DNA from 2 places in the Streptomyces erythrochromogenes genome. Region 1 is predicted to be linked to the other one. Evidence: riboswitches for the same ligand, from Rfam matches in the RefSeq annotation. Region 1 holds a riboswitch; the other holds the start of a gene.

Region 1 (5,704 bases):
GGATCGTCGCGGGCGTGATCTTCGCCGGCGCCGTCCAGGACATGGTGACGCTGTTCTTCTCCACCCGCCGCGACGGCCGTTCGCTCGGCCAGATGGCGCGGGACGAGATCGGCCCCGTGGGCGGAGCCGCCGCCCTGGTCGCCGTGTTCGCCATCATGATCATCCTGCTGGCGGTGCTGGCCCTGGTCATCGTCAACGCCCTGGCGCACTCGCCCTGGGGCGTCTTCTCCATCGGCATGACCATCCCGATCGCCGTCTTCATGGGCTTCTACCTGCGCGTCCTGCGGCCGGGCCGGGTCACCGAGGTCTCCCTCATCGGTGTCGCCCTGCTGCTGCTCGCCATCGTCGCGGGCGGCTGGGTCGCCGAGTCCTCCTTCGCCGGGACCTTCACCCTGGAGAAGGAGACGCTCGTCATCTGGATGGTGGTGTACGGCTTCCTGGCGTCGGTCCTGCCGGTGTGGATGCTGCTCGCGCCCCGCGACTACCTCTCCACCTTCATGAAGGTCGGCACCATCGCGCTCCTCGCGATCGGCGTGGTCATCGCGATGCCGACGCTGAAGATGCCCTCGATCACCGACTTCGCGGCCCGCGGCGACGGCCCGGTCTTCGCCGGGTCGATGTTCCCGTTCGTCTTCATCACCATCGCGTGCGGCGCGCTCTCGGGCTTCCACGCCCTGGTCTCCTCGGGCACCACCCCGAAGATGATCCAGAAGGAGACCCAGGTCCGCATGATCGGCTACGGCGCCATGCTGACCGAGTCGTTCGTCGCCGTCATGGCGATCATCGCTGCCTGCATCATCGAGCCCGGCCTCTTCTTCGCGGTGAACTCCCCTCCCGGGATCATCGGCACCACGGTCGAGTCCGCCTCGCAGGCGGTGACGAACTTCGGCTTCGCCATCTCGCCCGAGGCGCTCACCCAGGCCGCCAAGGACGTCGAGGAAGCCAGCCTGCTGTCCCGTACGGGCGGCGCGCCGACCTTCGCACTCGGAATGTCGGAGATCTTCTCCTCCGTCATCGGCGGCGCCGGGATGAAGGCCTTCTGGTACCACTTCGCGATCATGTTCGAGGCGCTCTTCATCCTGACGACGCTCGACGCGGGCACCCGCGTGGGCCGGTTCATGCTCCAGGACACCCTCGGCAACGTCCACAAGTCCTTCAAGGACGTCAGCTGGAAGCCCGGCGTGTGGTTCGCGAGCGCGATCGTGGTCGGCGCGTGGGGCTACTTCCTGTGGGTCGGCATCAAGGACCCGCTGGGCGGCATCAACCAGCTCTTCCCGCTCTTCGGCATCGCCAACCAGCTGCTGGCCGCGGTCGCGCTGGCCGTCTGCACCACGCTGCTGGTGAAGTCCGGCCGGCTCAAGTGGGCCTGGGTTACGGGCGTCCCGCTGGTCTGGGACGCCACGGTGACCCTCACCGCCAGCTACCAGAAGGTCTTCTCCGAGGACGTGAAGGTCGGCTTCTTCGCCCAGCGCGACAAGTACCAGGCGGGCATCGACGCCGACAAGGTCCTGGCCCCGGCCAAGAACATGGACGACATGCACACGATCGTCACCAACGCCACGGTGGACGGCGTGCTGTGCGCCCTCTTCGCGGTGCTGATCATCGTGGTCCTCGCGGACGCGCTCCGCACCTGCGTCAAGGCCGTCCGCGACCCGGGGTCGGCGAAGCTCTCCGAGGTCCCGTGGACCGAGTCGAAGATCGTCGCCCCGGCCGGCCTGATCGCGACCGCCGAGGAGCGGGCCCGGCTCGCCGCCGCGGCCGACCGCGATTCCGGCGGCGGGCAGGTCAAGGAGCCGGTGGGGTGAGCACCGTACGGAGCGTGCTGGCCAGGGCCAGGTTCTACGTACGGGAGTTCTCCGGGGAGGCCGCGTACGACCGGTACGTCGCCCACGCCCGCTCCCACGACCCGGACGCGGAGGTCCTCACCCGCCGCGCCTTCGAACGCGCCCGCACGGACGCCCGCGAGGCGGACCCCCGCGAGGGCTTCCGCTGCTGCTGACACATGCGAAGGGCCCCGCCGCACGACGCGGCGGGGCCCTTCGGCGTCCTCAGCGCACCCCGTCCTCGAGGGGCTCGGTCTGAAGGGTGCGGCCGACGGGGTCGGGGCGGTGCTGCCCCCGACGACGGCGCCGGGCCCCGACACCCGTCCTGCACACTCGACCGCATGGACATGGTGATCAGAACGGCGGTGCCCGCCGACTACGAGACGCTGGGCGAGATCACGGCGCAGGCCTACCTCGCCGACGGGCACCTGGACTTCAACGAGGACAACGCCTACCTCAACGTGCTCCGCGACGTGGCCGGGCGGGCCGCACTGGCCGAGGTGCTCGTCGCCGAGCGCGACGGGCAGGTGCTCGGCGGGGTGACCTTCGCCGCACCCGGCAGCCCGCTCGCCGACATCGCCGGCCCGGACGAGGCCGAGTTCCGGATGCTGGCGGTGGCCCACGCGGCCCGCGGCCAGGGCGCCGGCGAGGCCCTGGTGCGGGCGTGCATCGAGCGTGCGCGGGCCGTCGAGGGCGTCACGGGCGTCGTCCTCTCCACCCAGCGGAGCATGGCCGGGGCCCACCGGATCTACGCGCGCCTGGGCTTCGTACGCACTCCGGAGCGGGACTGGGCGCCCATCGAGGGCCTGACACTGCTCACGTATCGACTCAAGCTGTAGCCACGCCGACACAACATGTGGGGGGTCGCGCATCGGCGCCCCCCCACATGTATGCTCATGCCTGCTGTCGCCGCAGGGGAATCCGGTGTGAATCCGGAACTGTCCCGCAACGGTATGAAGTGTCCGGCATCCGGACACCAAGTCCGATGACCTGCCGACAGCGCGCCCGGATCGACCGACCCGGGTGCCGACACGTCCGGGCCTCGCGGTTGGGCCGGTGGACGCCGTGCGGTGTGCCCTCCTGCCACGCCCGCATGCGCCCGCGCCCGCCGCCGATGACCGGGCCGAGCGAGGGAGAGCTCCCGCCGTGACCATCGCGCCTTCCGCACCGCGCGCCGAGTCCGTTTCTGGCGACAACACCGAGGGCCCGGGGGCCACGCTGCTGCGTACCCTCACCGAACTTACGGCGGACCTCCCCGACACCGACCCCGGCCGCGTCGCTGCCGCCGCGCTCCGCGGCCGCAGCTCCGCCGCCGACGAGGCCGAACTGCGCGGGCTGGCCACCGAGTCCGCCGCCGGGCTCATCTCCGAGGACCCCGCGTACTCGAAGCTCGCCGCCCGCCTGCTGACGCTGGCCGTGCGCGACGAGGCCGCGAGCCAGGGCTCCACCTCGTTCTCCGCCTCCGTCGAGGTCGGCCACCGCGAGGGCCTCATCGCCGACCGCACCGCCGAGTTCGTGCGCACGCACGCGAGCCGCCTGGACGCGCTGGTCGAGCACACCCTCGCCGAGGGCGCCGACGACCGCTTCGGCTTCTTCGGCCTGCGCACCCTGCACAGCCGCTACCTGCTGCGCCACCCGATCACCCGTCAGGTCATCGAGACCCCGCAGTTCTTCATGCTGCGCGTGGCCTGCGGCCTCGCCGCGGACGAGAGCGTCCAGGCCGTCGAGGAGGTGGCCTCGCTGTACCGGCTGATGAGCCGCCTCGACTACCTGCCCTCCTCCCCCACGCTCTTCAACTCCGGCACCCGGCACCCGCAGATGTCCTCCTGCTACCTGCTGGACTCCCCGCTGGACGAGCTCGACTCGATCTACGACCGCTACCACCAGGTCGCGCGCCTGTCGAAGCACGCGGGCGGCATCGGCCTGTCGTACTCCCGCATCCGCGCCCGCGGTTCGCTGATCCGCGGCACCAACGGCCACTCCAACGGCATCGTGCCGTTCCTGAAGACGCTCGACGCCTCCGTCGCCGCCGTGAACCAGGGCGGCCGCCGCAAGGGCGCCGCCGCGGTCTACCTGGAGACCTGGCACGCGGACATCGAGGAGTTCCTGGAGCTCCGCGACAACACCGGTGAGGACCAGCGCCGCACCCACAACCTGAACCTCGCCCACTGGGTGCCGGACGAGTTCATGCGCCGCGTGAACGCCGACGCCGAGTGGTCGCTGTTCTCCCCGGCCGACGTGCCCGAGCTGGTCGACCTGTGGGGCGACGAGTTCGACGCCGCCTACCGCAAGGCCGAGGCCGACGGACTGGCCCGCAAGACCATGCCGGCCCGCGACCTGTACGGCCGGATGATGCGCACCCTCGCGCAGACCGGCCAGGGCTGGATGACCTTCAAGGACGCCTCCAACCGCACGGCGAACCAGACCGCCGAGCCGGGCACCGTCGTCCACTCCTCGAACCTGTGCACCGAGATCATCGAGGTCACCAACGACGGCGAGACGGCCGTCTGCAACCTCGGCTCGGTCAACCTCGGCGCCTTCGTCGTGGACGGCGAGATCGACTGGGAGCGGATCGACGAGACCGTCCGCACCGCCGTCACCTTCCTCGACCGCGTCGTGGACATCAACTTCTACCCGACCGAGCAGGCCGGCCGCTCCAACGCCCGCTGGCGCCCGGTCGGCCTGGGCGCGATGGGCCTCCAGGACGTCTTCTTCAAGCTGAAGCTGCCCTTCGACTCCCCCGAGGCGAAGGCCCTGTCGACCAAGCTCTCCGAGCGCATCATGCTGGCCGCGTACGAGGCCTCCTGCGACCTGGCCGAGCGCAGCGGCCCGCTGCCGGCCTGGGAGCAGACCCGCACCGCGCGCGGCGTCCTGCACCCGGACCACTACGACGTCGAGCTGAACTGGCCGGAGCGCTGGGACGCGCTGCGCGCCCGCGTCGCCGAGACCGGCATGCGCAACTCCCTGCTCCTCGCCATCGCCCCGACGGCGACCATCGCCTCGATCGCCGGCGTGTACGAGTGCATCGAGCCGCAGGTCTCCAACCTGTTCAAGCGCGAGACCCTGTCGGGCGAGTTCCTCCAGGTGAACGGCTACCTGGTGGAGGAGCTCAAGCAGCTCGGCGTGTGGGACGCCCAGACCCGTGAGGCGCTGCGCGACTCCTCCGGCTCGGTCCAGGGCTTCGGCTGGATCCCGGCCGAGGTCCGCGAGCTGTACCGCACGGCGTGGGAGATCCCGCAGCGCGGCCTGATCGACATGGCGGCGGCCCGTACGCCGTTCCTGGACCAGTCGCAGTCGCTGAACCTGTTCCTGGAGACGCCCACCATCGGCAAGCTCAGCTCGATGTACGCGTACGCCTGGAAGCAGGGCCTGAAGACCACGTACTACCTGCGTTCGCGCCCGGCGACGAAGATCGCCCGCGCCGCGCAGGCCGCCACCGCCGCTCCGGTGGCGCTCCCGCAGGCCGTCGACGCCGATGCCCTGGCCTGCTCCCTTGAGAACCCCGAGTCCTGCGAGGCCTGCCAGTAATGAGCTCCACCGACAACAAGAACCTCCTGGACCCGGGCTTCGAGCTCACGCTCCGCCCCATGCGCTACCCGGACTTCTACGAGCGCTACCGGGACGCGATCAAGAACACGTGGACGGTGGAGGAGGTCGACCTCCACTCGGACGTCGCGGACCTCGCGAAGCTGACGCCCGCCGAGCAGCACATGATCGGCCGCCTGGTCGCGTTCTTCGCGACCGGCGACTCGATCGTCTCGAACAACCTGGTGCTGACGCTCTACAAGCACATCAACTCCCCGGAGGCGCGCCTGTACCTGTCGCGCCAGCTGTTCGAGGAGGCCGTGCACGTCCAGTTCTATCTGACGCTGCTCGACACC
Region 2 (5,704 bases), 1.1 Mb from region 1:
GCGGCGTCCACGTGATCCGCGACCCGTCGGGCCGCTCGGTGACCTGCGTCTGCGAGGAGCCGATCAGCAGGATCGTGCGCATGTCGACCTCGGACGGCTCCAGTTCGGCGAGCGTGACGACCCGCACCGACTGCTCGGGGCCGCCCACGTCGCGGGCGACGACCACCGGGGTCTGCGGCGAGCGCAGTTCCAGCAGCAGCTCGCGGGCCTGGGCCACCTGCCAGGTCCGGCTGCGCGAGCCGGGGTTGTAGAGGGCGAGGACCAGGTCGGCCGCGGCGGCCGCGCGCAGCCGCTCCGCGATGACCTCCCACGGCTTGAGCCGGTCGGACAGCGAGATCGTCGCGTAGTCGTGGCCGAGCGGGGCGCCGGCCGCGGCGGCCGCCGCGTTGGCCGCGGTCACGCCCGGGAGGACCCGTACGGGCACGTCCTTGTACTCGGCCTGCCCGGCGACCTCCAGGACCGCCGTTGCCATGGCGAAGACGCCCGGGTCGCCGCCGGAGACCACGGCCACCCGCTTCCCGCGGCGGGCGAGGTCGAGCGCGAACTCGGCGCGCTCCGACTCCACCTTGTTGTCGGAGCCGTGCCGGACCTGGCCCGGCTTGACGGGCACCCGGTCCAGGTACGTCGTGTACCCGACCAGCACCTCGGCGTCCGCGAGGGCGCGCCGGGTCTGCGGGGTGAGCCACAGCGGGCCGGCCGGGCCGGTGCCGACGACCGCGACCTCGCCGGGGCCGGACGGCACGCTGCCGGGGTTGCCGATTCTGCTGGGCACCACGGCGACGGCGAAGTACGGCACGCTGTCGGCGTCGGTGTCGGCGAGGTGTCCGGTGCGCTCGCCCTCCATCGTGGCGCGTTCGACGTAGCGGGCCTCGGCGAGGCGGCCGCTGTTCTCCATGGCGCCGCGCACGGCGGGGAAGGTCCGGCCGAGCTTCATCACGACCGCCGAGTCGGTGGCGGCGAGGCGGGCGGTCAGCTCCTCCTCGGGCAGCGTGCCGGGGAGGATGGTCAGGACCTCCTCGCCCTCCACGAGCGGGGTGCCGAGCCGGGCGGCGGCGGCGCTGACGGAGGTGACGCCGGGGATGACCTCGGTGTCGTACCGGTCGGCGAGCCGCTTGTGCATGTGCATGTACGAGCTGTAGAAGAGCGGGTCGCCCTCCGCGAGCACGGCGACGGTACGGCCGGCGTCCAGGTGGGCGGCCAGCCGGGCGGCGGCGGCCTCGTAGAACTCCTCCATCGCGCCCTGGTAGCCGCCGGGGTGGTCGGTGGTCTCGGTGGTGACCGGGTAGACCAGCGGTTCCTCGATGTGGCTGTCGCGCAGGTGCTTCGCGGCGATCGAGCGGGCGATGGACCGGCCGTGGCGGGCGCTGTGGTAGGCGACGACGTCCGCCTCGCCGATCACCTCGACGGCCCGCAGGGTCATCAGGTTCGGGTCGCCGGGGCCGAGCCCGACCCCGTAGAGGCGGCCCTTGGGCTGCGCGTCGCTCATTCGGCCACGCTCGCGATGGCGTTGAGGGCGGCCGCGGCGATGGCGCTGCCGCCCCGGCGGCCGCGCACGACGAGGTGGTCGAGGCCGGACGGGTGGGCGGCGAGGGCGTCCTTGGACTCGGCGGCGCCGATGAAGCCGACGGGCACGCCGATGACGGCGGCCGGGCGCGGGGCGCCCTCCTCGATCATCTCCAGCAGCCGGAACAGCGCGGTCGGCGCGTTGCCGACGGCGACCACGGAGCCCTCCAACAGGCCGCGGTCGCGCCACACTTCGAGAGCGGCGGCGCTGCGCGTGGTGCCCATCTTCGCGGCGAGTTCCGGGACCGCCGGGTCGGAGAGGGTGCAGATCACCTCGTTGTCGGCGGGCAGCCGCTTGCGGGTGACCCCGCTGGCGACCATCTGCACGTCGCACAGGATCGGCGCGCCCGCCTCCAGCGCGGCGCGGGCGCGCAGCACCACCTCGGGGGTGTACCCCAGGTCCTGCGGGAGGTCGGTCATCCCGCAGGCGTGAATCATGCGCACCGCGACCTGGGCGACCGAGGCGGGCAGCCCGGAGAGATCCGCCTCGGCGCGGATCGTGGCAAAGGACTGGCGGTAGATCGCGGCGCCGTCCTTCTCGTACTCGAACACGGTGTACTCGCTCATTTCTTCACTGCGGCTTCGGACTCTGGGGTGATGAGGTGGTCTCGCGGGCGGCCGTGAGGGCGGCCGCCAGGTCCGGCCCGTGCGGCAGGGTGCGCCCGTCCACGGAGAGCCGGTACCCGTCCTCCGTGGCGAGCGCGTCCACCCACTGCGTTCCCCGCGGGTGGCCGCACCGGCGCTCGCAGCCGGACCAGTGCACGGGCAGCGGCCCGCGCGCCCGGTCCACGAGGGCGCGCGCGTCGGCGCGTACGTCCGCGAGGGACTTCGCGCAACCGGGGCGCCCGGTACAGGCGGTGACGGACTGCCAGGGGTTGCCTGCGGACACGACCAGGCCCGCCTCCTCCAGCAGGGCGGGGCCGTCGACGGGGCCGCGGAGGGGGGCGTCGGGGAGGACGACGGTGCGCCAGGGGGTGATCCGCAGCCCGTCGCCGTGACCGGCGACCTCGGCCAGGACCCGCCACTGGCCGGTGGTCATCCGGCCCAGCGGGGGCAGGACGCACAGGTCGCCGCGCGGGCCCGGCCCCCGGCCCCACGGCCGGGGCGGGGCGGTGTACGGCCAGGCCACTTCGGGGGTGCGGGCCGCGTCGATGCCGGCGGCGGTCAGGCGGGCGGTGAACTCCGCGTCGTCCAGGGCGTGTCCGGCGGGCAGTTCGGCCAGGCGCCAGGCGCGGGTACCGGCCGCGTCCGCGGCATCGAGGAAGTACTCGGCGGCGAGCAGCGCGGCACGCGGGGCGTCCTGTGCGGCGACGGCCACGGCCCCGGCGGCCGCACCGAGGCGTACCAGCGCCCGGCCGCCGGGCCTCCCGAGGACGGTGACGTCGGGTTCCAGGGCGGCCACGTCCCCGCGCCCGTCGTCGAGGGCGAACAGGAAGCGGCCGGACAGGGCGGTGACGCGGGCGTTCGCGCACAGCAGCCGGTCCAGCTCGCGGACCCAGGGCAGTACGTCCTGCGAGGTCGGGGTGGCCACGATGTTGCGTACGCGTTCGTGGCCTGGCGCGGGCAGCAGCCCGGCCGCGTCCAGCAGCGCGGCGAGTCCGGCGCCGCAGCCGTCGGCGAGGCCGCGCAGCTGCACGTTGCCGCGGGAGGTGAGCTCCAGGTGCCCGTCGCCGAACCGGTCGGCGGCCGACGCGAGGAGCGAGGCCTGGTGCGCGGTCAGCGCCCCGCCGGGGATCCGGACGCGTGCGAGGTGCCCGTCGTCCGCCGCGTGGAGCCGGAGCGCGCCGGGGCAGGCGTCATCGCGGTCCCGTATGACGGGTTCGTCCCGCGATACGGCGGAAGGGGGCTGGGGCATGGCGGCGAGCATACCCACGTTTCCCCTCACCGGAACTGTGTCCGCCGCCACTCTCCGTCACCCGGCGCGCTCCGGGCACCGCCGGAAATCCCAGCCCTGCCAGGGGGTACCACCCAGCGGTGGCCGGGGGAGTTTGGGGCGCGGGGGTCCGGGGGCAGAGCCCCTGCAACGGATCCGCACCCGACACAACCAGCCCGCCCCACCGACCAAGCCACGGCCGAGCCCCCCGCAGCAGCACCACACCCGACACAACCAGCCCGCCCCACCGACCAAGCCACGGCCGAGCCCCCCGCAGGGGCACCGCACACGACCACGGCCCCGCCCACCCCGGCACGGACCACCCGCCCCTAAGATGACCTTCCGGCGGCCCACACGGTCCGCCGTCGCCGAGGACGGCGACATGGGAGGAAGCCCGGTGCGAATCCGGCGCGGTCCCGCCACTGTGAACCCGGCCGAGCCATGGGGCCGGGTGAGTCAGGAACTCCCGCTGTCCTCACTGCCCGGGGCGCGGAAACCCCGAGGAAGGCCTGCCGCCGCATGATCCTGCTGCTGTCGACGTCCGACACCGATCTGCTCAGCGCTCGCGCAGCGAACACGGCGGACGCCCCCGTCCCGTACCGGTTCGCGAACCCCTCCCGCCTTCCCCTCGACGACCTCCCCGGCCTCCTCGACGGGGCCGACCTGGTCGTCGTACGCCTCCTCGGCGGCCTGCGGGCCTGGCAGGACGGCCTGGACCTGCTGCTGGCCCCCGGCCAGACCCGCCCGGTCGTGGTCCTGACCGGCGAACAGGCTCCGGACGCCCAGCTGATGGAGGCCTCCACGGTTCCGATCGGCATCGCGGCCGAGGCGCACGCCTACCTCGCGCACGGCGGCCCGGCCAACCTCGAACAGCTGGCCCGGTTCCTCTCCGACACCGTCCTGCTCACCGGCCACGGCTTCGAGCCGCCCGCCGCCGCCCCCACCTGGGGCCCCCTGGAGCGCACCGCGCAGCGCACGGACGGCCCCGAGGTCGCCGTGCTCTACTACCGCGCCCACCAGATGAGCGGCAACACCGGCTTCGTGCACACGCTCTGCGAGGCCATCGAGGCCCACGGCGCCCGGCCGGTCCCCCTCTTCGTCTCCTCCCTGCGCAGCCCGGAGCCGGAGCTCGTCGCGGCCCTGGGTTCCGCGGACGCGGTCGTCACCACCGTCCTCGCGGCGGGCGGCACCAAGCCCGCCACCGCCTCGGCGGGCGGCGACGACGAGTCCTGGGACGCGGGCGCGCTCGCCGGCCTCGGCGTGCCGATCCTCCAGGCCCTGTGCCTGACGGGCTCCCGCGCCGCCTGGGAGGAGAACGACGAGGGCCTCTCCCCGCTGGACGCCGCGACGCAGGTCGCCGTGCCCGAGTTCGACGGCCGGCTGATCACCGTCCCGTTCTCCTTCAAGGAGCTCGACGAGGACGGCCTGCCCGCCTACGTGGCCGACCCCGAGCGGGCCGCCCGGGTCGCCGGCATCGCCGTGCGCCACGCCCGGCTGCGCCACATCGAGCGCCGCGACAAGAAGATCGCCCTCGTCCTCTCCGCGTACCCGACCAAGCACTCCCGCATCGGCAACGCGGTCGGCCTGGACACCCCGGCCAGCGCGGTGGAGCTGCTGCGCACCCTCATCGCCGAGGGCTACGACTTCGGCCCGGTCCCCGAGATCCCCGGCCTGGTCTCGGGCGACGGCGACGAGCTGATCCGCGCCCTGATCGAGGCCGGCGGCCACGACCAGGACTGGCTGACCGAAGAGCAGCTGGCCCGCAACCCGGTCCGCATCCCCGCCGCCGACTACAAGCGCTGGTTCGCCGAGCTCCCCGCCGAGCTGCGGGGCAGCGTGGAGGAGCACTGGGGCGAGGCCCCGGGCAGCATGTTCGTGGACCGCTCGGCGAACCCCGAGGGCGACATCGTCCTGGCCGCCCTGCGCCGCGGGAACCTCCTGATCCTCATCCAGCCGCCGCGCGGCTTCGGCGAGAACCCGATCGCGATCTACCACGACCCCGATCTGCCGCCCTCGCACCACTACCTGGCCGCGTACCGCTGGATCCAGGCGCGTGCGGAGGACGGCGGCTTCGGCGCCGACGCGATGATCCACCTGGGCAAGCACGGCAACCTGGAGTGGCTGCCGGGCAAGAACGCCGGCCTGTCCGCGGCGTGCGCACCCGACGCCGCCCTCGGCGACCTCCCCCTCGTCTACCCGTTCCTGGTCAACGACCCGGGCGAGGGCACCCAGGCCAAGCGCCGCGTGCACGCCACCCTGGTGGACCAC

Evidence for each region. Region 1 has a riboswitch for cobalamin ahead of OHA91_RS13455 (ribonucleoside-diphosphate reductase subunit alpha). Riboswitches for the same ligand answer to the same signal wherever they lie in the genome.
Region 2: linked by a shared signal. The riboswitch ahead of cobN (cobaltochelatase subunit CobN) and the one ahead of OHA91_RS13455 (ribonucleoside-diphosphate reductase subunit alpha) in region 1 are both predicted to bind cobalamin.

The regions. Positions count from the first base shown of each region.
Region 1 covers NZ_CP108036.1:3,032,876-3,038,579, forward strand. The annotation lists gene OHA91_RS13440 (carbon starvation CstA family protein) at 1-1,805, shown strand, start outside; gene OHA91_RS13445 (CstA-like transporter-associated (seleno)protein) at 1,802-1,999, shown strand; gene OHA91_RS13450 (GNAT family N-acetyltransferase) at 2,165-2,662, shown strand; cobalamin riboswitch at 2,714-2,835, shown strand; gene OHA91_RS13455 (ribonucleoside-diphosphate reductase subunit alpha) at 2,970-5,351, shown strand; gene OHA91_RS13460 (ribonucleotide-diphosphate reductase subunit beta) at 5,351-5,704, shown strand, end outside.
Region 2 covers NZ_CP108036.1:1,957,012-1,962,715, forward strand. The annotation lists gene OHA91_RS09035 (precorrin-2 C(20)-methyltransferase) at 1-1,486, opposite strand, end outside; gene OHA91_RS09040 (precorrin-8X methylmutase) at 1,483-2,130, opposite strand; gene OHA91_RS09045 (cobalamin biosynthesis protein CobG) at 2,135-3,418, opposite strand; cobalamin riboswitch at 3,788-3,915, shown strand; gene cobN (cobaltochelatase subunit CobN) at 3,956-5,704, shown strand, end outside.